DNA from 4 places in the Erwinia sp. GW821-FHT03D09 genome. Region 3 is predicted to be linked to each of the others. Evidence: predicted binding sites of a transcription regulator. Region 3 holds the regulator's gene; each other region holds the start of a gene.
The links. The regulator CRP, encoded in region 3, controls carbon source genes, mostly activating them, when cyclic AMP is high. The targets are predictions, from matches to a motif close to ATGTGANNNNNNTCACAT.
Positions count from the first base shown of each region.

Region 1: a site for CRP is predicted at 1,501-1,518, ahead of gntK (gluconokinase). Genes of this name have one in related genera too.
Region 2: a site for CRP is predicted at 5,146-5,163, ahead of aaeR (HTH-type transcriptional activator AaeR). Genes of this name have one in related genera too.
Region 4: a site for CRP is predicted at 4,541-4,558, ahead of azuC (stress response protein AzuC). Genes of this name have one in related genera too.

Region 1 covers NZ_JBWKUK010000007.1:148,090-155,458, reverse strand. Annotated here, with positions in the region: gene AC07U6_RS08825 (pirin family protein) at 1-328, shown strand, start outside; gene gntR (gluconate operon transcriptional repressor GntR) at 442-1,437, shown strand; gene gntK (gluconokinase) at 1,630-2,169, shown strand; gene gntU (gluconate transporter) at 2,180-3,520, shown strand; gene asd (aspartate-semialdehyde dehydrogenase) at 3,879-4,988, shown strand; gene glgB (1,4-alpha-glucan branching enzyme) at 5,456-7,369, shown strand, end outside.
Region 2 covers NZ_JBWKUK010000012.1:27,434-34,802, reverse strand. Annotated here, with positions in the region: gene AC07U6_RS13555 (barstar family protein) at 1-159, opposite strand, end outside; gene AC07U6_RS13550 (NAD-dependent succinate-semialdehyde dehydrogenase) at 211-1,665, opposite strand; gene aaeB (p-hydroxybenzoic acid efflux pump subunit AaeB) at 1,798-3,756, opposite strand; gene aaeA (p-hydroxybenzoic acid efflux pump subunit AaeA) at 3,770-4,702, opposite strand; gene aaeX (p-hydroxybenzoic acid efflux pump operon protein AaeX) at 4,710-4,913, opposite strand; gene aaeR (HTH-type transcriptional activator AaeR) at 5,181-6,098, shown strand; gene tldD (metalloprotease TldD) at 6,184-7,369, opposite strand, start outside.
Region 3 covers NZ_JBWKUK010000002.1:244,921-252,289, reverse strand. Annotated here, with positions in the region: gene AC07U6_RS02865 (amidohydrolase) at 1-1,095, opposite strand, end outside; gene AC07U6_RS02860 (MFS transporter) at 1,098-2,294, opposite strand; gene AC07U6_RS02855 (LysR substrate-binding domain-containing protein) at 2,491-3,411, shown strand; gene crp (cAMP-activated global transcriptional regulator CRP) at 3,771-4,403, shown strand; gene AC07U6_RS02845 (YccS/YhfK family putative transporter) at 4,463-6,541, shown strand; gene argD (bifunctional acetylornithine/succinyldiaminopimelate transaminase) at 6,538-7,369, opposite strand, start outside.
Region 4 covers NZ_JBWKUK010000002.1:64,837-72,205, reverse strand. Annotated here, with positions in the region: gene AC07U6_RS02045 (LacI family DNA-binding transcriptional regulator) at 1-573, shown strand, start outside; gene AC07U6_RS02040 (MFS transporter) at 802-1,332, shown strand; gene AC07U6_RS02035 (TIM barrel protein) at 1,349-2,269, shown strand; gene AC07U6_RS02030 (Gfo/Idh/MocA family protein) at 2,284-3,456, shown strand; gene AC07U6_RS02025 (cysteine hydrolase family protein) at 3,557-4,084, opposite strand; gene azuC (stress response protein AzuC) at 4,391-4,468, opposite strand; gene AC07U6_RS02015 (LysE family translocator) at 4,724-5,356, shown strand; gene AC07U6_RS02010 (AraC family transcriptional regulator) at 5,346-6,116, opposite strand; gene mntP (manganese efflux pump MntP) at 6,153-6,719, opposite strand; gene AC07U6_RS02000 (short chain dehydrogenase) at 7,035-7,369, opposite strand, start outside.

The DNA.
Region 1 (7,369 bases), on a different contig from region 3:
AACCGGCATTGAGCCGCGCTACGCACAGCGCCGCTTTGATGATGTGCAGGGCCGTCAGCTGGTGCTGTCGCCGGATGCGCGCGACGGTTCACTGAAGGTTTACCAGGATATGACGCTGTCCCGCTGGGCGTTTAAAGCGGGCGAGCAGGGCACCGCAGAAGTGGCAGAAGGCCGTAAGACCTGGATTCAGGTGGTGAAAGGCGATATCACCGTGAATGGCAAAGCGGCCACCATCAGCGACGCCTTTGCTATCTGGGATGAGCCATCGCTGGAGATTATCGCCAGCAGTGATGCCGAAATCCTGCTGTTCGATCTGCCGCCGGTTTAAGCCGCGGGAAGATAACTGCATCACACTTCGGGCGCGGGAAACCGCGCCCTTTCTCTATTTCCCGCGCATTTTTGTTACACTCAGCCGGATACCGACCAACCAGCTGAAGCCTAATGAAGAAAAAAAGACCGGTACTTCAGGATGTTGCCGACCGTATCGGCATCACCAAAATGACCGTCAGCCGCTATCTCCGTAACCCCGAGCAGGTTTCCGCCGCGCTGCAGGGCAAAATTGCCGCCGCGCTGGATGAGCTGGGCTACATTCCTAACCGTGCGCCGGATATGCTCTCTAACGCCACCAGCCGGGCGATTGGCGTGCTGCTGCCGTCGCTGACCAACCAGGTCTTTGCCGACGTTCTGCACGGCATTGAAACCGTTACCGATGCGGCGGGCTACCAGACGCTGGTCGGCCACTTCGGCTACAGCCCGGAGAAAGAGGAGCTGCAGCTGCGCTCCCTGCTGGGCTGGAATATCGACGGCCTGATCCTGACTGAACGCACCCACACCGCCGCCAGCCTGCGCATGATTGAAACCGCCGGCATCCCGGTGATTGAGATGATGGACAGTGTCTCTCCCTGCCTGGATATGGCGGTGGGATTCGATAACGTTGAGGCGGCGCGGCAGATGACTCAGGCTATTTTACAGCGCGGCCATCGGCACACGGTTTACCTCGGTGCGCGGCTGGATGAGCGAACGCTGCAAAAAGAGCGCGGTTACGCCCAGGCAATGCGCGAGGCGGGACTGGAGCCAAAAACCGTGATGATGGAAGCTGCCTCGTCGTTTACCGCCGGTGCGATGCTGCTGCGCGAGGCGCAAAAGCGCTATCCGCAGACCGACAGCCTGTTCTGCACCAACGATGACCTGGCGGTGGGCGCGATGTTTGAGTGCCAGCGGCAGGGGCTGCGGGTACCGGAACAGATGGCGATCGCCGGTTTTCACGGCCACGATATTTCCAGGGCCACTACCCCGCAGCTGGCTACCGTGCAGACCCCGCGCGAACAGATGGGCCACGCAGCCGCCGCGATGCTGCTGGCGCGCATTCGCGGTGAAGAAGTCGATTGTGGGCCGCTGGATATCGGCTTCACGCTGTCTATGGGCGAAAGTATTTAACCCCGACGGACGCATTCGCGTCCGTTATCTCTTTGTGCCTCCCTCACGCTGTTTTTGCCGTTTTTTTGAAGCTCCTCACACTTACCAGCTTTTCCCGCCGCAGCTGTTGCCATAATTTGTACAGCACCAGACAATGTTACCGATAACAAATTGCCGTTCACACCTGCTTATGACTCTGACGGAGCAAAAATAATGACCTCATCTCCCCCGTCCAATCACGTATTCGTACTGATGGGCGTATCCGGCAGCGGCAAATCCGCCGTGGCCAATGCCGTTGCACATGAACTGAAAGCCGCCTTCCTTGACGGCGATTTCCTGCACCCGCGCGCCAACATTGAAAAAATGGCCGGTGGTCATCCGCTGGACGACGCCGACCGTAAACCGTGGCTGAAGGCGATTAACGACGCAGCCTTCGCCATGCAGCGCACCAATGACGTGTCGTTGATCGTCTGCTCGGCGCTGAAAAAGCACTATCGCGACATCCTGCGTGAAGGGAACCAGAACCTTTCCTTCGTCTACCTGAAGGGCGATTTCGACACCATCGAATCCCGCCTGCGCGCGCGTAAAGGCCATTTCTTTAAGCCGCAGATGCTGGTTACCCAGTTCGCCACGCTGGAAGAACCGGGCAGCGAAGAGAAAGATGTGTTGGTTATTGATATTAATCAGTCCCTTGATGACGTCATTGCCTCAACGCTGAAAGCCATTGACGGTGCCATCAACAAGACGAAGTAAGTAGGGTGTAATGAGTACTGCAACACTGGTTTTGACCGCAGCGGGTTCGGTATTACTGCTGCTGTTTTTAGTGATGAAGGCGCGTATGCACGCCTTTGTGGCGCTGATGTTAGTGTCGATTGGTGCCGGTTTGTTCTCCGGTATGCCGCTGGATAAAATCGCCCAGACGATGGAAAAAGGCATGGGCGGCACGCTCGGCTTCCTCGCCATCGTCGTAGCGCTGGGAGCGATGTTTGGCAAGATCCTGCATGAAACCGGCGCGGTCGATCAGATCGCCATCCGCATGCTGAAGGCCTTCGGTGAAAGCCGTGCGCACTATGCGATGGGTATTGCCGGACTGATCTGTGCGCTGCCGCTGTTCTTTGAAGTGGCGGTCGTATTGCTGATCAGTATCGCCTTCGCCGTGGCGCGCCGCACCGGGGATAACCTGGTAAAGCTGGTGATTCCGCTGTTTGCCGGAGTTGCGGCAGCAGCGGCGTTCCTGCTGCCGGGGCCTGCCCCGATGCTGCTGGCCTCGCAGATGCACGCCGATTTCGGCTGGATGATCCTGCTGGGGCTGTGTGCGGCGATCCCGGGCATGCTGATTGCCGGTCCGCTATTTGGCCGCTTTATCAGCCAGCACGTACAGTTCACACCGCCAGCGGAGAGCGAGCATCCCGAATTTGATGAGAGCAAGCTGCCATCGTTTGGCTTCAGCCTGTCGCTGATTCTGTTCCCGCTGGTGCTGGTGGGACTGAAAACCATCGGCACCCGCTTTACCGAACCCGGTTCCCGCCTGTATGAGTGGCTGGAATTTATCGGCCACCCGTTTACCGCGATTCTGCTGGCCTGCCTGGTGGCGATTTACGGCCTGGCTTACCGTCAGGGCATGGATAAAGAGCGCGTGATGCAGATCTGCGGTGCGGCGCTACAGCCGGCGGGGATCATCCTGCTGGTGATCGGTGCCGGTGGTGTGTTTAAGCAGGTGCTGGTGGATTCCGGCGTGGGTCCTGCATTGGGCAATGCCCTGACCGGCGCGGGGCTGCCCGTTGCGCTGGCCTGCTTCGTCCTGTCCGGTGCGGTGCGCATTATTCAGGGCTCGGCGACCGTGGCCTGCCTGACCGCCGTGGGGCTGATTATGCCGGTGATTGAGCCGCTGCATTATTCCGGTGCCCAGCTGGCCGCGCTGTCGATCTGTATTGCCGGTGGCTCGATTATCTTCAGCCACGTCAACGACGCCGGTTTCTGGCTGTTTGGCCGCTTTACCGGTGCAACGGAAGGGCAAACCCTGAAGACCTGGACGATGATGGAAACCATCCTCGGAACGGTTGGGGCGGTTATCGGTCTGATTGCTTTCGAGCTGCTGTCGTAATAAATCAGAAGGGGCGGCGGAAACTGCCCTCCCCCTTCTGCGATTCTGTATATTACCGCTCTATGACGAGGTTTCGGCTCCTGATACGCCAAAACCCCTATAATCCTCGGTAAAACCCGCTCTGATGGTCGATTTAACAACGATAATAGGGTTGCTCCCGTTATCAGACATCCGCGTTAATACTCTTGCCTCACGCCGACGGCCGTGGATTATTAGCCCCTCTGCTAAAAAAATCCCCTTAATCGATTTAATTCACTTGCCACTTTTGCTGCACCTTGTAGATTTGGACAGAGTACATTCCGGTGATTTTAACTGAATTACGGGCGTTATCAGTGCAGGCCCGAGGTAAAGGTAGATAATGAAAACTGTAGGACTTGTCGGTTGGCGTGGCATGGTTGGTTCCGTGCTGATGCAGCGTATGATCGAAGAGCGTGACTTTGACGTTGTACGCCCGGTGTTTTTCTCCACTTCCCAGCACGGCCAGGCCGCGCCGGAGTTCGGCGGCCGTTCTGCCGGTACGCTGCAGGATGCGTTTGATATCGATGCGCTGAGCGCACTGGATATCATCATCACCTGCCAGGGTGGCGATTACACCAGCGAAGTTTATCCAAAACTGCGTGCCGCTGGCTGGCAGGGTTACTGGATTGACGCTGCTTCCACGCTGCGCATGAAGGACGATGCGATTATTATCCTCGACCCGGTGAACCACCAGGTTATCCACGACGGCCTGAACAACGGCATTAAAACCTTCGTTGGCGGTAACTGCACGGTCAGCCTGATGTTGATGTCGCTGGGCGGTCTGTTTGCCAACGATCTGGTGGAGTGGGCCTCCGTTGCCACCTATCAGGCGGCATCCGGCGGCGGCGCACGCCACATGCGTGAACTGCTGGCTCAGATGGGCATGCTGCATGACCACGTGGCGAAAGAGCTGCACAACCCGGCATCGGCGATTCTCGACATCGAGCGCCGCGTGACCGAGCTGACGCGTAGCGGCACTCTGCCAACCGATAACTTCGGCGTTCCGCTGGCCGGCAGCCTGATCCCGTGGATCGATAAGCAACTGGAAAACGGCCAGAGCCGCGAAGAGTGGAAAGGCCAGGCGGAAACTAACAAAATCCTGCGCACCGACAGCGTGATTCCGGTAGACGGTCTGTGCGTTCGTGTTGGTGCGCTGCGCTGCCACAGCCAGGCATTTACGCTGAAACTGAAAAAAGACGTGCCGCTGGATGAGGTAACCCAGCTGCTGGCTTCCCACAACGAGTGGGTGAAAGTGGTGCCGAACGATCGTGAGCTGACTATGCGTGAGCTGACGCCTGCTGCGGTAACTGGCACGCTGAATACCCCGGTGGGCCGTCTGCGCAAGCTGAATATGGGGCCGGAATACCTTTCTGCCTTCACCGTTGGCGATCAGCTGCTGTGGGGTGCGGCTGAACCGCTGCGCCGTATGCTGCGCCTGCTGGTGGGCTAAACGGCTGCGCTTTCCCCTGTCGCCTGCGGCAGGGAAAAGTATCTGTATGTTATATTCTGATTCAGTAATTATCACTAACGGCATGACCCGCTATTACCTGTTTTTCTGAATACCCGATCTACCGTTTTGAGTTTTTCCGCCTGAGTCGGGGTTCTCCCCAGCTGGCGCTTAAGAAGTTTCTGACATTCCTGCCTTACGCCCTAACAGCAGTACAGTTTGATGTGAAAGAAATATTTTTACGCTTTCGTACCCGGCTATTGTTGTCACCTGGCTATGCTTAAATCAGTCGTTGTTCCATCAGCAAATAATAGTTTCGCTTCAGGGTTTATTATCGCGTGCTGCGATGGTTTTTCCAGCGGATGGTCATATCCCCTGCAGCATGCCATTAAGCTCAACGAAGAGCAGAGCATGTCCGAAACGTTTTTAACGTTCGGTCATCGTCTGCCGTCTATCATGGGAAGAAAGTCATGTCAGAGCTTGCCGATCGTCGTGTGATTAATGCCTTACTTTCTGGTCACCTCGCTGACCCTTTTTCTCTATTGGGTATGCATCAAACCAACAAGGGCCTGGTGGTTCGCGCGCTGCTGCCGGACGCCAGCGAAGTCTGGGTGATTGAAACCAGCACCGGGCGCAAATGCGCGCAGCTGGAGTGCCTGGACGGGCGCGGTTTTTTTCAGGCGGTGATCCCGCGGCGTAAAAACCTGTTTCGCTATCAGCTGGCTGTCACCTGGCACGGCCAGCAAAACCTGATCGATGATGCCTACCGTTTTGGCTCGCTGCTGCCCGAAATGGACAGCTGGCTGCTGGCGGAAGGTACGCACCTGCGTCCGTACGAAAAAATGGGCGCGCATGCCGATGTTATTGATAACGTCATCGGCACGCGCTTTTCCGTATGGGCACCGAATGCCCAGCGCGTTTCCGTCGTGGGCGAGTTTAACTATTGGGACGGCCGCCGCCATCCAATGCGCTTCCGCCGTGAGCTGGGCGTATGGGAGCTGTTTATTCCTGCGGCCCGGCCTGGCCAGCTGTACAAGTTCGAAATCGTCGATGCTCACGGCCAGCTGCGGATGAAGGCCGACCCGTATGCCTTTGAAGCCCAGATGCGCCCTCAGACGGCCTCGATGATCTGCGGCCTGCCGGAAAAAACCGAAATCGCCCCAGAGCGCCAGCGTGCCAACGGCTTTGACGTTCCCATCTCAATTTATGAGGTGCATCTGGGTTCCTGGCGTCGCCATACCGATAACAACTTCTGGCTGAGCTACAAAGAGCTGGAAGAACAGCTGGTCCCTTATGCCGTGGAGATGGGCTTTACCCATCTGGAGCTGATGCCGATTAACGAGCATCCTTTTGACGGCAGCTGGGGCTATCAGCCGCTGGGCCTCTACGCGCCAACCCGTCGTTTTGGTACCCGCGACGAATTCCGTTCGTTTATTGCGGCCGCGCACAACGCCGGGCTTAACGTGCTGCTCGACTGGGTACCGGGCCACTTTCCGTCAGATGAATTTGGCCTGTCGAATTTTGACGGCACCAATCTGTACGAACACAGTGACCCGCGTGAAGGCTATCACCAGGACTGGAATACCCTGATTTATAACTTTGGCCGCCGGGAAGTGAGCAACTATCTGGCGGGCAATGCGCTGTACTGGATCGAACGTTTTGGCATTGATGGCCTGCGTGTGGATGCCGTGGCCTCAATGATTTATCGCGACTACAGCCGTGCAGAAGGTGAATGGGTACCGAACTATTACGGCGGGCGGGAAAATCTGGAGGCGATCTCCTTCCTGCGCTACACCAACCGCACGCTGGGCCATGCCGCGCCGGGTTCCATCACCGTTGCTGAAGAATCGACGGACTTTAACGGCGTCTCGCGTCCGCCGGAAATGGGCGGGCTGGGCTTCTGGTTCAAGTGGAACCTCGGCTGGATGCACGACACGCTCGACTACATGAAGCTGGACCCGGTTCATCGCCGCTACCATCACAATCTGATGACCTTCGGCATGCTCTACAACTACACCGAGAATTTCGTGCTGCCGCTGTCGCACGATGAAGTGGTTCACGGTAAACGATCGATTCTCGACCGCATGCCGGGAGACGCCTGGCAGAAATTTGCCAACCTGCGCGCCTACTACGGCTGGATGTTCGGCTTCCCCGGCAAAAAGCTGCTGTTTATGGGGAACGAGTTTGCCCAGGGGCGCGAGTGGAATCACGACAGCAGCCTCGACTGGCACCTGCTGGAAGGGGAAGACAGCTGGCATAACGGCGTGCAGCGGCTGGTGCGCGACCTCAACCACACCTACCGCGCTCATCCGGCCCTGTATCAGCTCGACTTCGAACCCGCCGGGTTTGAGTGGCTGGTAGTGGATGACTTCGAAAACTCGGTA
Region 2 (7,369 bases), on a different contig from region 3:
AATTTCCAGCGGCAACGGCACCTTCGCCGCGATCAGCACATCCCATAAACTGTCGAGATCGGTAATACCGTGTGGCTCAAGAGCGAAGCGCTCGCTGAACTGACGATAAAAATGCGCCCGATCGACAATCACATTAAAGTCAAAAATCTCTTTTCTCATTAAGGCTGCTCCGCTGAAAAAACTGCCGGACGACGCTCGTCGCCCGTCGGATTACAGTCCGCCGATATGCAGGGCTTTTACCTCAAGGAACTCCTCCAGGCCAAGCACCGACCCTTCACGCCCCAGGCCTGATTCTTTTACACCGCCAAAGGGAGCCAGTTCGGTCGATACTGCACATTCATTAATGCCTACCATGCCGCTTTCCAGCGCCGCCGATACGCGAAATACCCGCTGCAGATCCTGCGTGTAAAAGTATGCAGCCAGACCAAACTCGGTATCGTTGGCACGACGAACCACCTCTTCCTCTTCATTGAAGCGGAAACAGGCGGCGACCGGGCCAAAGGTTTCTTCTTTTGCCAGTTTCATCTTTTCACTGGCATCGGCAATCACCGTAGGCTGCCAGAAGTTTCCGCCCAGCGCGTGCCGGGCACCACCGACCACGATGCGCCCCCCGTTTGCCACCGCATCGTTAACGTGCTCTTCCACCTTTTTCAATGCGGAAGCTTCAATCAATGGCCCGACAACGACACCTTCTTCAGCCCCGTTGCCAACCTTCAGCTTTTTCACTTCCTCGGCCAGCCGTTCCACGAAGCGATCGTAAACACTGTTTTGGATATAGAAGCGGTTGACGCTGACGCAAACCTGGCCGGCGTTGCGGAACTTATTGGCAATCGCCCCCTTCACCGCAGCATCAATATCCGCGTCGTCAAAAACGATATACGGGGCATTACCCCCCAGCTCCATCGACACTTTTTTCATTGTTTCCGCCGCGTTGCGCATCAGCAGCTTGCCGACCTGCGTGGAACCGGTGAAGGAGATTTTTCTCACCTCTTTACTGGCCATAATCACGTCGCTGATGGCGGCGGTATCGCCAGCTACCGCATTAAGTACACCGTCCGGTACACCGGCTTTTTTTGCCAGCGCTAACAGTGCGAATGCTGATAACGGAGTATTGTTGGCCGGCTTGATAATCCCCGTGCAGCCTGCGGCCAGCGCCGGACCCAGCTTGCGGGTCAGCATCGCCATCGGGAAATTCCAGGGGGTAATGGCCGCCACCACGCCGATCGGTTCACGGGTGGCCAGAATGCGCGTTCCGGGCCGGGCAGGTGGAATAATTTCACCATTGGCGCGCTTGGCCTGTTCGGCAAACCACTGAATAAAGCTGGCGGCATACAGCACCTCACCTTCAGCTTCCTTGAGTGGTTTGCCCTGCTCGGCGGTCATCAGCTGCGCCAGCCAGGTTTTATTTTCCAGTATCAGCTTATACCAGCGATAAAGAATTTCCGAGCGCTGACTTGCCGTTTTCGCTCGCCAGGTGGGGAAGGCGGCCGCCGCGGCTGCAATCGCCCGTTCGGTTTCTGCTTTACCGGCTTTAGCAACTTCAGCGATGGTTTCGCCGGTGGCAGGATTGAATACCGGGAACGTGGACTCCGTTCGCAGCCACTCTCCTGCCGCCAGGTATCCGGTCTGGAACAGTTCATTATCCTTAAATGATGAGATCGTCATGATTCCTCCTGTTTTGATTGCCATTATCTCAATAAGTATAGATGGCAAACCCATGCTGTTTTGTGACGGAGTGATATCGGCAGGAGGAAAATGCGGGGTCGGTGCCGGTAGCCTGCGCTACCGGCGGAAGGATCAAATCTGAATCAGGGTGTTTTGGTATTTTTTCAGCATCTGAGCAAGCCGGGCAACCGGTTCGGTCACGCCGATCGGTGCCTCATACAGCGCCAGCTTTTGCTGGTAAATATCAAATTCGGACAGCAGACGGGTGAAATAGTGACGCCGTTTCGCATCAGTACTCGCCGAAATAACACGGTCAGCGGTGTGGCGCAGCTGTTTATGGAAGGCCGACAGATCGTCATTAATCGGAATATCCGCATCGCGCAGCCTTTGATGGCCAATAATCAGCGTCAACGCCAGGCGGAATTTATCAATATCGCCAGGGAAGATATTCAGCAACATAAACAGCTGCTGATACAGCGCGGGTAGATGGTTTTCCCGCCGCCTCGCCGTATTGGTCGTCATCGCTGATACCGCCGCATACATAAAGCGATTCAGCAGCGTGCGGCCTATACGCGCCTTGGAGCTGTCGCGAATAAGCAGAATCACTAACAGCGCCACAAAACAACCAATAGCCTGCCCCAGCGCACCGTCAAGGAAAGTACTGACGTGGAAGGTCATAGGGTTATCCAACGTCAAAATGTTAATTGTGCCGACCAGCGCGCCCAGCGTACCGATTTGACGCCGCTGAATAAAGATACCGGCCACAAATGCCATCACGCCAAGGGCAATACACAGCAACAGCATACTTTGCTGCGTAGCGGGCATGATAACCATGTAGTAGAGCGCTCCGAGCGGAACGGCAAAAATCATCCCGTAAAGAAAATCCTTGGCCATCATTAACGGGTTTGGCATACGCATAGCAAGAGCGGTAATGACCGCCAGCATAATCATCGCCCCGCTGCCAGAGGTCCAGCCGGTCCACAGCCAGAATAATGAGCCCACGGCCGTGGCAACGAAAGTACGAAGACCGTTAATTAACGCATGGCGAGTTTCTGCCGACCGCATTCTGACCACCGGTTCGGCATTCAGCACCTCTTCTTCGATACGGCTGATGCTGCTGTTGGTGTGAATTCCTTTCAGCAGCAGCAAATAGCGGCTGGCCGCAGCGACCCAGCTGCGAATGGTTGCCGGAGTATTTTTGCTGCCGCTGACGGTGATAATCCGGCGCATGATTTTCATCCGCTTATGGATATCTGCCGTACTTTCAACCGGCTTTTCAAACAGCAGTAGAAACTGTGGCGGCACATATTCCGGGCGGGAGTTCTGGATCAGGAACGTTTCGCAGGCCTGGGTAATCAACGTCAGCGAAAGCGTGTTCAGCACCGCCATTCGGCGCTCCACCTTCGGCCATCCGCCCGACTCCATCATCAACAGCGAACGCATTCCTTTCAGAGCCGTGGTACGACGAACCAGTCCAGCCCAGGTTTTATCCACTTCATCCTTGTCGGCATGGGCGACGCAAAGCTGCATCAACCGATACTGTTCCAGCAGAAGTGCATCGGCCTCACGGTCGATATCCTGCTTGATGGATCGCGGCGAAAACAGCATATCGGCGAGAATAGCGCAAACAATACCAATAATGATTTCGCTACAGCGCTCTACGGCAAACTGCGGGGCCAGCAACAGCGAACCACTGGAATCAACGCTCACCACGATAATCAGCGCGGTATAACCGGCCAGGCCTAAGGCGTAGGAGTTCTCAAGCTTGATTAACGATGACAGCCACACGCACACGCCGGCCCACAGACAGCACAGCAGCAGCATCAGAAGCGGCGCGCGGATGGTGGCGATCATGATGGTCAATGCTGCTATACAGCCGAGAAAGGTCCCGACAATACGCAGCATTCCGCGGTAGCGCAGTGCACCGGAGAAGGGATCGCCCCCGGCGGCAAAGGCCGTGCCGCCGGCAACAATAGCGGCGGTCATCACCGACCAGCGCGGAGTTTCAAGATTGAATTCAAAGCCGACAAACAGCGCCAGAATGATGGCAAAAGTCAGCTTGATGGGAAATCGCAGACGATACCACTGCATCATTTACTCCACCTTAGCCAAACTCGCGCAGGCGATGCATCAGTTTCATCAGCGGGGAGATGTCTTTTTCCTGGCGATCCTGCGCACCGGTAACCACAACGGTCGCCGTGGTACCTGACGGGAACAGGTTACCCGGCTGCTTGTCCAGGCGAATACGCACCGGCACACGTTGTGCCAGACGAACCCACTCCAGATTTGAATCGACGGTCGCCATGCCTTTGCTGTCAACGGTACTGCTGCTGTTCGTCACCCCGGCGGCCACGCTATCAACGGAGCCAAGAATGACCTGGTTGCTGCCGAGCGGCGTTATCTCAACACGATATCCAGGACGGATACCATCCAGCTTAGTCTCTTCCATAAAGGCCAGCACATAGAACGAATCCCGCTTGACCAACGCCACTGACGTGGAACCCCGGGTAATAAACTCACCGACATAGACATTCAGGTTGGTGATCCATCCGGCCGACGGTGCCTTCACCACGGTGCGTTCCAGATCCAGCTTCGCCAGATCGCGCGTGGCGATTGACTTCGCCAGCTGATGCTCCGTGGTTTGGTAGTCATTATTGGCCTGATCGATAGCCTCACGCGACATGGCGGAGACGCCTAACCGGTTGCGGCGCGACGCTTCGCGACGTTTTTCATCCAGAATTGCCTGGTAGTAGGCAACATCGGCATCCGCCTCTTCCAGCGCTTTTTGATAACGTGGCTGGTCAATAACGAACAACACCTGGCCTTTCTCAACCAGCTGGTTATCACGCACACGCACATCGGTGATCAGGCCGCTCACATCGGGTGCAATCGCGACCACATCGGCGGTGAACTTAGCATCGCGGGTCCAGGGGGATTCGGTGTAAAACACCCACACGCGGAAAATCAGAACCACCGCGATCGCCACCAAAATCAGGGTGATGGCGAAACGGGAAATTTTTCTTATTAGTGCTTTCACGATGACCTCAGACGAACAAGCGGGATACAAGGTAGAACAGACAGCAGTACAGCGCGGTGTTAAACAGCGCTGGGTGCCAGACCCTATCATAGAGTCCGGTCGGCATAAGCAGGCGGCGAACCAGCCAGAACAGCATCAGTGACACGACAATTTCAAAAAAAATGGGCGGAAAAGAAAGCCCGAAAACCACAATAACAGGAAGCACACTCATCTCTTATCCTTGTAAAAACAGTGCCGGAATACGAAGACGCAATAACGATCTCCCACCTGTTTCAGGGCAGTTTAAAGTTCAGGCTGATGATGGCCACGAAGTCGGGCCCGGATCACAACCGGTACTCACAAAATGGTAGCTTATAAAGTGAGTTTTAAAATAGGGAGTAGGACTTCAGAACGGTAGTCCGGCACTGCTATAGTAACGTGCTTGACTATAAGTTATCTACCAAATGTGATCTAAATCACTTTTAAGCCAGGGTTAATAATGGAAAGACTGAAAGGCATGTCCGTCTTCGCCAAAGTGGTGGAGCTGAGGTCGTTCACTGCCGCAGCACAGCAGCTACAGCTCAGCGTTTCTGCGGTCAGCCAGATCGTCACCCGGCTGGAAGATGAGCTACAGGTTAAATTACTGAATCGCAGCACGCGCAGTATCGGGTTGACCGAGGCAGGAAAGATCTATTTTCAGGGATGCCGGAGAATGCTTTCTGAGGTTCAACAGGTTCATGAACAGCTGTGGGCATTTAATAATACGCCAATCGGTACCCTGCGCATCGGCAGTTCTTCGACCATGTCGCAAAACCTGCTGGCCCCGATGACCGTAGAGATGCTGAAGGAGTATCCCGGGCTGATCATTAACCTGGTCACCGGGATTCCCGCCCCCGACCTGATTGCAGATGGCCTGGATCTGGTCCTGCGCGTGGGCGCTCTTCAGGATTCAGGGCTGTTTTCCAAACGTCTGGGATCGATGCCGATGGTAGTCTGTGCGGCAAAAAGCTATCTGGCACAGCACGGTACGCCACAAAATCCCACTGATATCAGTAACTTTTCCTGGCTTGAATACAGCGTGCGGACAGACAACGACTTTGAACTGACTTCGCCGGAAGGCAAGTCAGTTCGATTATCGCCGCAGGGGCGTTTTGCCACCAATGATGCCCAAACGTTAATCCGCTGGCTGAAAGCCGGGACTGGTATCGCCTATGTGCCGTTGATGTGGGTGATAGAAGAGATTAACGCCGGTGAGGTAGAGATCCTGTTTACCCACTATCATTCGATGCCGCGCCCGGTCTATGCGCTTTATACACAAAAAGACAAGCTGCCGCTGAAAGTTCAGGTGTGTATTAACTACCTTATCAGTTATTTCGATAAGGTGGATGAGATCTACCGGGAATTCCGCAAGCTCTAGCGTGAAGATATAAAAAAATAGGGCAACCGACTGTGCGATCGCCCGATATAAAACCGATGCTGTGTGACGTCAGCCCGGCGGCGGGTTACGCCGTGCCGCCTACCGTGATTTTATCCAGTTTCAGCGTTGGCTGGCCAACGCCGACCGGCAGGCTCTGCCCTTCTTTACCGCAGACGCCAACGCCTTTATCCAGCGCCAGATCGTTACCGACCATAGAGATCTGCTGCATCGCCTCAATGCCCGAACCGATCAGGGTTGCACCCTTCACCGGCTTAGTCACTTTGCCGTTCTCAATCAGATAGGCTTCCGAAGTGGAGAACACAAACTTACCGGAGGTGATATCAACCTGACCGCCGCCAAAGTTCGGCGCATACAGGCCATACTCAACGCTGGTGATAATGTCTGCCGGGGTAGATTTACCCGCCAGCATATAGGTGTTGGTCATCCGCGGCATCGGCAGGTGCGCATAGGACTCACGGCGTCCGTTGCCGGTTGGCTTAACGCCCATCAGGCGCGCGTTGAGTTTGTCCTGCATATAGCCTTTCAGAATACCGTTTTCAATCAGTACGTTGTACTGGCCCGAAACACCTTCATCATCAATGGTCAGTGAACCACGCAGCCCTTCAATAGTACCGTCATCCACTACGGTACAGAGCTCAGACGCGACCAGTTCACCCATTTGACCGCTGAATACCGAGGTGCCACGGCGGTTGAAGTCGCCTTCCAGACCGTGACCAACGGCTTCATGAAGCAGCACACCCGGCCAGCCGGCACCCAGTACCACCGGTACAGAACCTGCGGGAGCTGCCACGGCATTCAGATTTACCAGCGCCATACGGACCGCTTCACGCGCCCAGGCATCGGCACGAACTTCACCGTCTTCGTTGGCCAGGAAAAACTCATAGCCGTGACGACCGCCGCCGCCGCTGGAACCACGCTCACGTTTGCCGTTATCCTCAACCTGTACGCTGACGGACAAACGAACCAGCGGACGGACATCCGCCGCAAGTGTACCGTCAGTAGCCGCCACCAGTACCAGTTCGTAGACGCCGGTCAGGCTGGCAGAAACTTCCTGCACGCGCTTGTCGGCAGCACGGGCGGCGCTATCAACGCGATGCAGCAGGGCAATTTTTTCTTCGCGGGTCAGGCTTTGCAGCGGATCGAGCGCCGGATAGAGTGGGCGATGCAGCACCGCACCCAGAGTGTGCGACTGGCCGTTGCCCTGTTCACGCACGATGCTTCTGGCCGCCGTTGCGCTCTGGTGCAGCGCA
Region 3 (7,369 bases):
ATTATGCAGGCTCCAGCAGGTGCCTTTTTCTTCGTTGCCCGAGCCGATCAACAGGAAGCATCCGGGGATAACCTGCTGGTAGGCTGAAAAGTCTTCACAACCAAACATGGGATGCGGCATTATTTTCAACGCGTCGGCTCCCAGCGTATCCACCACATTTTTTGCGGCAAAACGACAGGCATCAGGGTGATTGAAGCCCAGCGTATAGCCTTTTGTCCATTCAAGCTTGTAGCTGGCCCCAACCGCCGCCGTCATGCCGCCGAGCATCTGTTCCATCATTTTGGGGATTTCAGTGCGCGTGTTTTCACTCAGCGTACGCAGAGTTCCTCTGAGATGTGCGGCATCCGGAATAACATTGTAGCCCCCATCGGCCAAAAAACTGGCGATGCTAAGTACGGCCCCCTCGTTAGGGTCCAGCCTGCGTGAGACAATTTGCTGCAGCTCCTGAACTACCCCGGCACCTAACACCACGGGATCGCACGCCGTATGCGGTAGAGCAGCATGCGAACCTTTCCCCTGCAGAATCAGATCGAAATTATCACTGGCCGCGCTGAAAACACCTTCGGTGAAACTGACGGTACCGGTAGGAAGAGCCGGCATCACGTGCAGACCAAAAATCATCGAAACCCCGTTAAGCACACCCAGAGAGACCAGTTCCTGTGCCCCGCCCGGCGGAACCTCTTCCGCGTGCTGAAAAATAAATCTCACGGTTCCGGCAATCTGTTGTTGCAGCTGACACAGTACCCAGGCCGCTCCCATCAGCATGGCCGTATGCGCATCGTGGCCACAGGCATGCATTACGCCCGCATTACGCGAGGTAAAAGGCTCCTGGTTCAGCTCATGGATCGGCAGGGCATCCATATCAGCACGTAGCGCTATGCAGGGGCCAGGGCGAGCCCCTTTTAACTCGGCCAGCACGCTGTTAGGTGTGGGACGGCTGAGGGTTAGTGCACCCCATTGCTGGAGCTCGCTGGCGACGTAATCCGCAGTTTTTTGCTCATGAAAAGAGAGTTCGGCATGCTCATGAATATATCGACGCCATTGCAGCACTCGTGGGGTGATGTCCTTAATCAGTGACGCTGTTTGAGATTTCATAGTTACTCCTGTAACGGTGAAAAAGCGGAAAGGTGCCGACTACCGGGCAATAACACCAGTCCGGCAACCAGCGTGGTCGCGATGAGAAAAACAAAACAGGCCTGATAATGACCGTGCGTGACACTGAGCAAATACCCCATCACCACCGGGCCAATCACTCCACCGGTTACGCCCCCCGCATTTACCAGGCCGATGGCGGAACCAACAACTGCAGGGGAAAAGTATTTCATCGGTAGCGTGAATGCAGTGATAAAAGCACAAATCAATGCCGCATCCGTGACGAACAGTGCCAAACCGGTTGCCTGCGGTGAGTGAACAGAAAACAGCGCCAGCATGCCGCCTGCGGCAATCAGTGCGCTGCCCAAAATCACCCATGCCTCACGGCCCGACATAAAATGCCCGACCAGCCAGCCGCTGACCATGGATGATAGCCATGTCCCCACTCCGGCAAGGCTAATCAGCGCGCCGGTGGTAGCAATGGTGAAACCGCGCTGCTGCACCAGAAAAGCAGGAAGCCAGGCCATCAGGCCGTAAACCGGAACATTGATGCAAATACTCGCCAGCAATATCTGCCATATCTTCACAATACGCAGCATGCCCCACCCATTAACCCGCTGGCGATCTTCGCACTCCTGTTCGCTGTCCGCAGGCAATCGCAGCATCACCAGAGCCGTGAGGAAAACCAGAACGGCCAGCACCAGAAAAGCGTGATGCCACCCCATAATCGACAGTGCCCAAACCGCCAGCAGCGGTCCGGCGGCCATAGCGATCCCGGAAGACGAGAGTAAAAAAGACTGGGCAAAAGTACGTTGATGCAGCGAAAAATGCGTGGATACCGCTTTGGCACAGGCGCTGGGATAGCCGGAGTGCGCAATGCCATCGAGGAATCGAAAAGCAATAAGTAATGCAAGGCTTTGCCCCAGCACGCCGAACAACATCGCACACAGGGCCAGAAACGTTAGCGCCATGACCAGCACCTTTTTGTAGCCAATACGGTCATTAAGCCAGCCCGCCGGAAGCTGAAACACCGCGTAGGCGAGAAAAAATGCGCCGGTGATGTACCCCGCTTGCTGCGTGCTGAGATGGAATTCCTGACGGATCGGCAGCAGAGCAAAACCGATCACCGTTTTATCTATATAGACAAAGACATAGCCAATAAAGAGGATCAGCAGCATCGGCAGGCGCGCTATTTTTCGCATTATAAGGACCCCTAATTACCAATACGGTCAGTGAGTTAACAGCAGTTTTTCCCACACCGCCCTGTGAGTCTTATCACAACACCTGCGGCATAATTCGATAACATACTGTTTACATATTCAGAGATTAGCAGCGGCAACATAAGATGAAATTTTTACCGCGGTAATAACTTTTTGGCATCAGGGGGGAGAGCTACACATGCGTTATTTACCCAAAATGCAGCAGTTGCGGGTATTCCAGGAAGTGGTCCGCCAGGGAAGCATTCGCTCCGCTGCGCGTGCGCTGGCGCAGTCACAGCCGGCGATCAGCAGAACGCTAAAAGAGCTGGAGAATGTTCTACAAACTTCGCTGTTACAGCGCGGCCCGGCAGGGATAACTCTGACCCCCGGCGGCGAATTGTTTGCCATACGCTCTCGCCTGATTCTTGCCGAATTACAGAAAGCCGGGGAAGAGATCCATTCACTTCAGCAACAGCAGGGGCAACTTTCAGTGGCCATGAGCGCATTACCTGGATTGATGCTACTCCCTGCCGTGCTGGAAAAGTTTCGGCTAATGTTTCCCTGCGCTAAGCTGACGGTAACCGACGGCACACTGCACAGTCTGCTTCCGGCACTCGTGGCCGGAGAAATGGATTTTGCTATTGTTCAGCTTCCTGCTCGCTTCACCGATGAACGGCTGGCCATTGAACCGCTGTTCAGCGTGTCGCTGTGCGTGGTAGCGTGTCAGACCCATCCGCAGCGGAGTTGCGAACGTCTGGAGCAACTTGCCGATGAGAAATGGGTGCTGATGGAAGATGAAGCGGGCAGCGGCTTGAGCCAGGAACTGGAGGCTTTTTTTCAGCGGTTATCTGGTCCTCTGCTTCATACGACTTCTCTGTTGTACGGCATGCAGCTGGCGCGAAAATCCGGTTACCTGATGATGATGCCCCGCCCACTGCTTAGCGAATTCAGCCACACGCTGCAGGCACTCAACCTGCCGCTGCAATCTGCCTGGCATTACAGCGTTGTGTGGTCCAGATACTCCCCGCTTACCCATCATTCGCGGCAACTGCTGGAGCTGGTCCTGGATATCTGCCGTAACGCTGGCGAAAACAGACATGAAACCGACATTAATCAGTGAGACGGGCGCGTCGCCGAGCAACGGCCTTCCGCCCCACTTTCCCGGCAATAAAAAGACTATGTAGTAATTTTGCACTATGCTGAAGCGAGACAACATGACACAACACAAGACAGCCAGGTCAAGCTGTGCTACAAACGGTGCTGTATTATTATTCTGGCATTGCAATGCATGGTGAAAACGGGACAACAGGATGAGTCAGACTCTTAATGGTATTGCCCGTTTGATTTTCCTATGGGAAGCGCCTGACAGGGAATTCCGTCCCTGTTTACCCAAAATATTTCAAAAAGCAGTTAACATTTCTGCAACCTGAGTGATAAAAGGGTATATTTAGGCTCGATTACAATAGAGGATAACAGCGAATGGTTCTCGGCAAACCGCAAACAGACCCAACCCTCGAATGGTTCCTGTCACATTGCCATATTCACAAATATCCATCCAAAAGCACTCTGATCCATCAGGGTGAAAAGGCAGAAACCCTCTACTACATCGTCAAAGGCGCAGTAGCGGTGCTGATCAAGGATGAAGAAGGTAAAGAAATGATTCTTTCCTACCTCAATCAGGGCGACTTTATTGGCGAACTGGGCCTTTTCGAAGAGGGCCAGGAGCGAAGCGCGTGGGTGCGCGCTAAGAGTGCCTGTGAAGTAGCTGAAATCTCCTACAAAAAATTCCGCCAGTTGATTCAGGTTAACCCTGACATTCTGATGCGTCTTTCTTCGCAGATGGCACGCCGTCTGCAGGTCACTTCTGAGAAAGTGGGTAACCTCGCCTTCCTTGATGTAACCGGTCGTATTGCACAAACCCTGCTTAATCTGGCCAAACAGCCGGATGCCATGACCCACCCGGATGGTATGCAGATCAAGATCACCCGCCAGGAGATTGGCCAGATCGTTGGCTGTTCTCGTGAAACCGTGGGGCGTATTTTGAAAATGCTGGAAGATCAAAACCTGATTTCCGCGCACGGTAAAACTATCGTGGTTTACGGTACGCGCTAAACGGTTGTGGATCTGTGGCGCGACAGCATTGTCGCGCCTTTTTTTCTGTGGTGTTGGGCATGTGGCGGAGAATCATCTATCACCCTGAAGTGAACTATGCACTGCGGCAAACGCTGGTGCTGTGTCTGCCAATAGCCGTTGGCTGGCTGCTGGGCGATCTTCGACAGGGTCTACTCTTTTCATTGGTTCCCGCCTGCTGTAACAACGCCGGTCTTGATACTCCCCATAAACGCTTTTTTAAACGCCTGATTATCGGCGGCAGCCTGTTTGCATTCTGTAGTTTTATGATCCTGTATGCCGGGGAACAGGGCGTACCGCTGCCGATCATCATGCTGGTGATGGCACTGATACTGGGCGTCACTGCGGAAATCAGTCCACTGCATGGCCGTCTGCTGCCCGCATCGCTCATTGCCGCTATTTTTACCCTCAGCCTGGCCGGAAGAATGCCCCTCTGGCAGCCGCCGCTGCTCTATATTCTCGGTACCATCTGGTACGGGCTGTTTAACTGGCTGTGGTTCCGCCTGTGGAAAGAGCAGCCGATGCGTGAAACGCTGAGCCTGCTGTATCGCGAGCTGGCCGACTACTGCGAGGCGAAATATACGCTGCTGACCCGGCTGACCGACCCGCAGACAGCCCTCCCGCCGCTGCTGGCGCGCCAGCAAAAAGCGGTGGATCTGATTAATACCTGCTATCAGCAGATGTATATGCTGTCCGCCAGCCAGGATAACCACTATCAGCGGCTGACGCGGGCCTTTCAGGTGGCACTGGACCTGCAGGAGCACATTTCCGTCAGCCTGCATCAGCCGGAAGAAGTGCAAAAACTGGTGGAACAAAGCCACGCCGAAGTGGTGATCCGTTGGAATGTGCAGACCATTGCCTCCCGCCTGCGGGTGCTGGCCGATGATATCCTCTATCATCGCTACCCTGAACGTTTTACCATGAATAAGCCGCTGCTGGCGCTGGAGAAAATCTCCCGGCAGAATAAAGACAATCCGGTGGGGAATTTCTGCTATTACCATTTCAGCCGCATCGCCCGTGTGCTCCGCACCCAGCGGCCGCTGTATCGACGCGATCTGATGGCGGATCGCCAGCGCCGGCTACCGCTGATCCCGGCACTGAAAAGCTACCTGTCGTTGAAATCACCCGGCCTGCGCAGCGCCGCGCGCTATGGCGTGATGCTGGCATTTGCCAGCTCGCTGGCGCTGTTTTTTAATCTGCCTAAGCCCTACTGGATACTAATGACGGTGATGTTCGTCAGCCTCAATGGCTACGGCGCCACGCGGGTTCGCATTCAGCACCGGGCAATGGGAACCCTGGCAGGTCTGGTCATTGCCGCCGTTATGCTGCGCCTGCACGCACCGGAATCGGTAATGCTGCTGGTGATGCTGGCCCTGACGCTGATTGGTAATCTGTTTATCCGTAAATTTTACGGCTGGGCCACGATCGGCTTTACCATCACCACAGTATTCACGCTGCAGCTATTGTCGCTCAACGGTGTGCAGCTGCTGGTACCGCGTCTGATGGATACGCTGATTGGCTGTCTGATTGCCTTTGGCGGGATGATCTGGCTGTGGCCGCAGTGGCAGAGCGGGCTGTTACGGCAGAATGCTCACGATGCGCTGGAGGCTTACCAGGAAGCACTGCAGCTTTTGCTGGGGCAGGAACAGGAACCGGCAAAACTGGCCTGGCAGAGGATGCGGGCCAATCAGGCCCACAACGCGCTGTTTAACTCGCTGCATCAGGCGATGCAGGAACCGAACTTTAATGCCGGTTATCTGAAAGATATGCAGCTTTGGGTAACCCACAGCCAGTTTATTGTCGAACACATTAATGCCATGACGATTCTGGCGCGCGAGCACACTATGCTTACTGAATCACTGGCGCAGCGCTACCTGCAATCGTGCGAAATTGCGCTACAGCGCTGCCAGCAGCGCATTGAATATGACGGCCCCAGCACCGACAGCAACGTACTGGAAGCGCCGGAAGATTTTCATCAGGGGCCGGTCACCATTCTGGAGCGGCACGTGAAACGTATTCTCGACCACCTCAGTACGATGCACACCATCTCGTCGCTCGCCTGGAGCCAGCGCCCGCATCAGGGGCACTGGCTGTCCCGGCGCTTACGCAAGTCGCCCTAGCCTAAAACTTTTTCTACCGCCGCCGCAAAGCGCTTCATCCCTTCGGTGATATCCGCGGGATCGATAACCAGCGATGGCGCAAAGCGCATCACGTCCGTACCGGCCACCAGCACCATCACCCCTTCAGCCGCTGCGGCATTCAGGATGTCGCGCGCTTTGCCGGCATGCTGTGGCTTAAGCGCGGCACCGATCAGCAGCCCCATACCACGGATTTCGCTGAACAGGTCCAGTTTGGCATCCAGCGCCTGCAGGGCATCAACAAACAGCTGACGGCGCTGCGCCACGCCGTCCAGCACCTCCGGCGTATTGATAATATCCAGCGCCGCTTCCGCCACCGCGCAGGCCAGCGGGTTACCGCCGTAGGTGGTGCCGTGCACGCCAGGCGCCATCACCGACGCGATCTCATTGGTGGTCAGCATCGCACTCACCGGGAAGCCGCCGCCCAGCGCTTTCGCCGTGGTGACGATATCCGGCTTCACGCCGTAGTGCTCACAGGCAAAAAGTTTGCCGCTGCGGCCCATCCCGCTTTGCACTTCATCCAGTACCAGCAGCGCATTATGCTCATCGCACAGCTGACGCAAACCCTGCATAAATTCCTGAGTCGCCGGCGTTACGCCGCCTTCACCCTGGATTGGCTCTACCACGATGGCACAGGTGTGATCGTCGATCACCGCTTTGACCGCCGCCAGATCGTTAAACGGCACATGGACGATGTCGGCAGGCTTAGGGCCAAAGCCGTCGGAATACTTCGGTTGCCCACCGACGGATACGGTAAACAGCGTGCGGCCATGGAAAGCGTTATGGAAGGCGATGATCTTGCTTTTAAAC
Region 4 (7,369 bases), 180 kb from region 3:
ACCCTGCTTTCCGATCTCTCCCCCTGCGATCACACCGGCTATATTGGTCTGGATAACCGCAAAGCGGGCCGCACTGCCGCCTGGATCGTTCAGCGACTGAGCGGCCCACCGGGCAAAGTTGGGGTGATCATCGGCGATAATCGCTTCCTGTGTCAGGAAACCTGCGAAATCAGCTTCCGCTCGTATCTGCGCGAACACGCCACCGGGCATACCGTGCTGGAACCGGTCACCAGCTTTGAAAACGTTGAGCAGGGCTATCATGTCACCACTCAGCTAATCCAGACCCACCCCGACCTGTCGGTAATCTATGCCCCCTGCGGCGGGGTTGAAGGGGTGGTCAATGCCCTGCGCGACAGCGGCAAGAAGGATAAGATCACGCTGATCTGCCACGGCCCGCTGCAGGATGCACAGCTGGCGCTGATCGACGGCACGCTAGATATTATGGTGTCACATCGCCTTGAAGAGCTGGCGGGATCGGTGGTTGAAGCCATGCTGCAGGCAAGTTCCGAGGCGCATGGAAATTTCATTTCACTTCACAGCAGTTTTGAGCTGATTACTAAAGAGAATGTGTAAGCGGCGCAGCGGCTTTTACGGATATGACACGCCGCGGAAGCTCACCGTTTAACCCGCTGATAACGCGAAAATGATATATTTTTATCAAAAAAATCCATCATGATTATTGAGATCGCCATCAAAAAACAAACATTCTATCATTGATGATAATGGAACATTCGTTTGATACTTCCTTCAAATTAAAACAGGAAGGATTGTTTCGTGCCGCTGCAAACACCAAAACACAATATGGCCTACGTGATGGCCATCTGCGCGGTTGCCGCGCTCGGCGGGCTGCTGTTCGGCTATGACTCTTCGGTCATCTCCGGCGCGATTGAACCTATCACGCATCACTATCAGCTTTCCCCGGCTGAAACCGGCTGGGCCGTCTCTAACGTGATTATCGGCTGCGTCATTGGCCTGTTTGGCTTTATGTTCCTGTTCGGCGGGACCTGGGGCCAGGTGGTGTGGACGGTGATCGGCGAAATCTTCCTGACCCGCCTGCGCGGTGCCGGTATGGGCTTCTCTATCTGCGCTATGTGGGCCGGCAATTTCTTTGTCAGCCAGTCCTTCCCGATGATGAACCAGAGCACGTTCCTCAACGATAACTTCCACGGCGGTTTCCCACTGCTGCTGTTCGCGGTGTGCTCACTGGCCTCCTGGTGGTTCGTGAAGGCGCTGCTGCCGGAGACCAAAGGTGTTTCACTGGAAAAAATGGAAGCCCTGATTCTGGAACGCTTTGAAACCACTCAACGCGAAAGCAAAACAGCCACACATTGATTTTAAGGACACCAAAATGACGATTCATATTGCTAACGCACCCTGCAGCTGGGGCGTGGATGACCCAAAAAACCCGCATCTGCCGCCGTATGAGAAAGTGCTGAAAGAAGCCGCGCAGGCCGGTTATAAGAGCATCGAGCTGGGGCCGTGGACCTACTTACCGACCAATCCGCAGGTTCTGACCGAGAAGCTGAATCAGTACGGCCTGTCACTGGTTGCCGGTACTATTTTTGACGACCTGGTCAGCGAAGAGAACTTCCCGGCGATGATTGAGCTGACGCACAACATCTGCCGCAACCTGTCAAAAGTGCCGACCGCGACCAAAACCCACGGTGATAATTTCCCATCGCCGTATCTGGTCATTATTGATTTCGGTAACGCCGAGCGCGCACGCCTGGCCGGCCAGTATGACAAAGCACCGCGCCTCTCCGACAGTGACTGGCAGCGCATGATGTCGCACATCACCGAAATCAGCCGCATTGCGCAGGAGTATGGCGTGCGCCCGGTGATCCATCCGCATGCCGGTGGCTGCATTGAGTACGCCGACGAGATCGAACAGCTGGTGCAGGATCTTCCGCACAGCGTTGCCGGTCTGTGCCTGGATACCGGCCATCTGTACTACTCCGATATGGACCCGATTACCTGGCTGGGCCGCTACTTTGATCGTATCGACTACATCCACTTTAAAGACGTTAACGACACCGTATTCCGCGACGTTATCGCCCGTGAAGTGGACTTCTTCAGCGCCTGTGCGGAAGGCGTGATGTGCCCGATTGGCCAGGGTGCCATTGATTACCCGGCCGTGCGTGCCTTCCTGGCCGAACGCAACTATCAGGGCTGGATCACTATTGAACAGGAGCGCGACCCGCGCAATGCCGACGGCAGCCTGCACGATGTGACCGAAAGCTTGCGCTACCTGAACTCCGTTGGATTTTAATTAAGGAACATCCGATGATTAACGGCATTAAACCTCTCGATCGCTCCCTCCGCTGGGGTATGGTTGGCGGCGGCGGCACCAGCCAGATTGGCTATATCCACCGTTCAGCCGCGCTGCGCGATAATACCTTCACTCTGCTGGCCGGTGCGTTCGATATTGATGCAGAACGCGGGCGTGCCTTCGGTGCCAGCCTGGGCGTGGCAGGCGACCGCTGCTACCCGGACTATCAGACCCTGTTCCAGCAGGAAGCCGAGCGCACTGACGGCATTGAAGCGGTATCGATCGCCACGCCAAACAACACTCACTTCGCCATCTGTAAGGCGGCGCTGGAAGCTGGCCTGCATGTGGTGTGCGAAAAACCGCTGTGTTTCACCACCGAAGAAGCGAAAGAGCTGGCGGCGCTGAGCGAAGCGAAGCGCAAAATTATCGGCGTCACCTACGGCTACTCCGGCCACCAGCTGATTCAGCAGGCGCGCAGCATGATCGCCGAAGGTCTGTTGGGCGAAATCCGCATCGTGAATATGTCGTTCTCCCACGGCTTCCACAACGAAGCGGTCGAACTGGCTAACCCAAGCACCCGCTGGCGCGTGGACCCGAAATTTGTCGGGCCGAGCTACGTGCTGGGGGATCTCGCCACTCACCCGCTGTTCCTGGCCGAAACCATGCTGCCGGAACTGAAAATTAAACGCCTGATGTGCTCGCGCCAGAGCTTTGTGAAAACCCGCGCGCCGCTGGAAGATAACGCCTTTGTGCTGATGGAGTACGATAACGGCGCGGTGGGATCGCTGTGGTGCTCGGCGGTGAACTGCGGATCGATGCATGGACAGAAGATCCGCGTGATCGGATCGAAGGCCAGCCTGGAGTGGTGGGACGAACAGCCTAATCAGCTGCGCTATGAAGTGCAGGGCGAGCCGGTGCAGATTCTGGAACGCGGCATGGGCTACCTCGCTCCGCGTGCGCTGGAAGAAGACCGCATCGGCGGCGGCCACCCGGAAGGGTTGTTCGAAGCCTGGTCTAACCTTTATCGCCGCTTCGCAGTGGCGATGGATGCCAGCGACCGTGGCGATAAAGCGCTGCTGGAGAACTTCTGGTACCCGGACGTGCACGCCGGTGTGACGGGCGTGCAGTGGGTTGAGCGCTGTGTCCAGTCCGCCGACGCGGGCGCGACCTGGGTTGATTTCGAGTAATCGCTAACGGGTCGAATCTCCGGTCGCTAGCGAACCAGGTTTCCAAATCTGTTGCCTGAAGGGGCAGCCATTTACCAATGGCTGCCCCTTTTACTTTGCGTTAAAACCTGACGTCGTCCGTTGCCAGCAGGGTGACAAACGGCCCCGCCAGCGTCGCGTTATGGTGGGCAACGATCTGCGCCGCACTGAGTATCGCGTTATCGGTGGTGCTGTGCGCATCGCTGACCAGCACCACGTCAAATCCGAGGTCCGCCGCCGCCCTACAGGTGGTATCCACGCAGTAGTCGGTTTTCATGCCCACCATCACCAGCCGTTTCACCTGCGCCTGCTGCAGTTCTGCCAGCAGCGACGTATTGAAAAAACAACTGGGGCGGGTTTTATTAAAGTACCTGTCGCCCGCCTCCAGCGGCAGTTCATCCGCCAGCTGCCACAGCGGGCTGCCCGCCGCGATCGGCGATCCATCCGGCCCGGTATGCCGGGCAAAAAATATCGGTTTCTGTGCCGCGCGGGCGGCATGGATCAGCTCGACGGTATTGGCGATAAGCTGGTCTTTCAGGTATGGGGGCTGTGGGGCATGCAGCAAACCTGCCTGCATATCGATCACTAACAGCGCGGACGCATCGGACATGGTATTTCTCCTTGATTACCGTTAACCGGCCACGGCGGAGAAACATTCAACCCCGTCGGAAACCGGCGGGATGGAGCGAATTTGCTATTTCTCAGGCACGCAAACCGACCTCACCCCGCCAGAAGCGGTCGTGGTGGTGGTCGCGGTGAGGAACAGTCGGGTCATTTTCATAACCCACAGAATTGCATATCACCGTGCCGCTGGCACGTTTTTTATCGATAAATGAAGAATGGGAACAGCGGGAATAAGTGATAACCATCGGTCCAGTCCCTGACCGCGGTTATCGAGGGTGTAAGCTCGGCGGGTTTAGCGAACCGCGCCCGGCGGAACGTGTTTGAAGGTATTTACATAAGAACGAAACACGTTGCGGAAGAATTTTTTCATGATTGCCTGTGACAAATATTGTCAAAAAATACACCATAAATTATAACGAACGGTGCTTTTTTAGGCAAAAATTTTTGAATTAGATCACAAAAACAGACCTTTTATAGCCAAAACCGTGAGGCATGCGGCAAAGAATTAATCTGCTGGCCGGCACGCCTTAATTCAACATCGCACCCGCCGCTGCGCAATTTTTTCCAATATCTTCACAGCGCGCGTGCCGATAATCACCACATTACGCTTAACGGACGCCACACTATGCCCTTTTCTAATGGTTTTTTACTGAGTCTTTCCCTGTGCCTTGATATCGGCATCGCCAATATCGCGATGATCACCCTGGCCATGCAGCGCGGCTTTTTTCACGGCTTTTGGCTGGGGATCGGTACCTGCATCGGCGATCTGATCTATGCGATCCTCGCCATGGCCGGGATGGCGGTACTGCTGCAATTCACCAGCGTGCGCTGGGTGCTGTGGATTGGCGGCTCGCTGATCCTGCTGTGGTTTGCGTGGAAAATGGTGCAAAGCGCGCTGCAACCCGCCGCAACACTGAGTGCGGGTGACATTGGCGAAGCACTCAGCCCACGGCAGAATTTCCTGCGGGGAATATTCCTCGCGATGTCGTCCCCTTCGGCGATCCTGTGGTTTGCCGCCGTGGGAGGCGCACTGATTTCACGGATGGGTACCGGCAGTACGGCGGCATCGGCCTGGTTCCTCTCAGGCTTCTTCCTTGCGGGCGTGACGTGGGCGATAGCGCTGTGCGCTGTGGGCAGCATCGGCGGGCGTATGCTCGGTACGAAGATGTTACGCTGGTCGTATATCGCTTCGGCAGTGATTTTCTTCTACTTCGCCGGGTACGTAATCCTTTCAGGCTATCGTGAGTTTATCGGCTGAGCATACGCAGATAGTGGTACGGGGTGATGCCCAGCATCTTGCGAAAGCTGTTGATAAAGTGGCTTTGATCGTAGAAACCCAGCTGATGTGCCACATCTAATGCGCTGCTGCGGTGCCGTAACAAGTTACGCGCCGCCAGCAGACGCAGCTGCATATGATACTGTAGCGGTGCCACGCCCATCTCCTGACGGAACTGGCGGACAAAGTGATACTTACTCAACCCGCAAGTGACCGCCAGCTCATCCAGCGTCAGTTTCTGCGTCAGATTATCGCGCATGTGTTCCAACGCACGTCCTACGGATGCAGGAGCCAGTGCAACATCCTTCTCGCTGCTGTGATGCAGTAGCCGGCTGGTCAGCCACAGCAGGTTTTGCTGCTGAACCTGATCGTCGTCAGGAGAACGAACGAAATGGCAGATCGCATCAAACAGCAGCGGATCGCGGAGTACGCCTTCATGCAGGATCGGTAACGAACGATCGGCCAGATCGGCAAAAACAGCCGCCGGTAAATGAACGCTGAAAAACTCGACCGGCTGCTCACCAAACTCTGACGACTGTAGCGTTCCAGGATTATAAACGGTGATATCCCCGGCGAGGACCGACAGGTTTTTTTGATTCAGAAAGAGTTTTTCGACGCCGCTAAGGTTGGCGCTGATCGCATATTCTTCGTGGGTGTGCAGCGGAAAAGCCGCGTTGCTGGCGGTGAGGTGCGAGCACTCAATATTATTCCGGGTGTTCCAGTCTACTACCGATAATGCCATAGCCGCCCCGTGCAAGTGACCGGGCGCGCCTTCTGCTTATTTGCCCAGATGTTCGAACAAAATACTACAGCCGATGCCGATCAGCACTACGCCACCAAAAATTTCCGCCCATTTTCCCATCACCGGGCCAAGGAAGCGGCCCAGCAGGATGCCGAGCGTGGCCATAATCATGGTTGAAGCACCGATTGCCAGCGCGGTGGTCACAATGTTGACCTGCAAAAATGCCAGCCCGACGCCGACGGCCATCGCATCCAGACTGGTAGCAACGGCGGTACAGGCCAGCAGCCAGAAACCGTGGCTCTGTGGGGCATCTTCCGGCCGGCACTCTTTTTTACGTATCCCCTCAACGACCATTCTTCCGCCGAGGATCAGCAGTAAACCGAACGCAACCCAGTGGTCCCACGCCATCACGTATTTGCTGGCAGCAAGGCCGATAGCCCAGCCAACCAGCGGCGTCAGGGCTTCGATAACGCCGAAGATCAGACCGGTGCGCAGAGCTTCTTTCAGGCTTGGACGATGCAGGCTGGCACCTTTGCCAATGGCGGCTGCGAAGGCATCCATCGACATGGCAAAAGCCAGAATCAGAGTTGCGTATAGGTTCATTGTATTTATCCCGGTTTGAAGCGTCGGGTGCATTCCAAATCGTTAAAACCCCAGGTTATGTAGGAAAAATAACCACCGGTCCATTTAAGTGAAGTGCATCCTATCACGCTAATCGCCAGAAAAAAAGACAACAAAATCATGTATTTGAGTATAGCATCGGCTATAATTTTTAACGGATGCTATTTTTGCGAGTAAATATTGGCGGGAAACTCTAAAAGAATTACCGTGTTACACAGAGCGTGTGGATATATAACCTCGAAGAGGTTAGGGAAATTTTCAGCACTTTATCGCCTCATTTCCCCAAAAAATTGTCGGCTACCAGACGCGATAAACCTTACCGGTTTCTACGCCATCCACGCTACGGCGATAGGCCAGCGCTACGCGGCTGGCGGAGGCGCTTTCAAAACCGGGGAAGAACGGGCCGTAGCTGTCCAGCGCTTCGGTCAGCACAGTTGGGCTGACGGCATTAATCCGCAGACCCGACAGTTCATTGGCGGCGGCAAACACAAAACCTTCCAGTGCGGTATTTACCGCCGTCGCATTCACACCGGTACGGATCGGCTGCTGCGCCAGGATACCGGTGGTCAGAGTGAACGAGCCGCCCGGATTGACAAACTCTTTGCCGATCAGCACCAGCCGAACCTGACCCA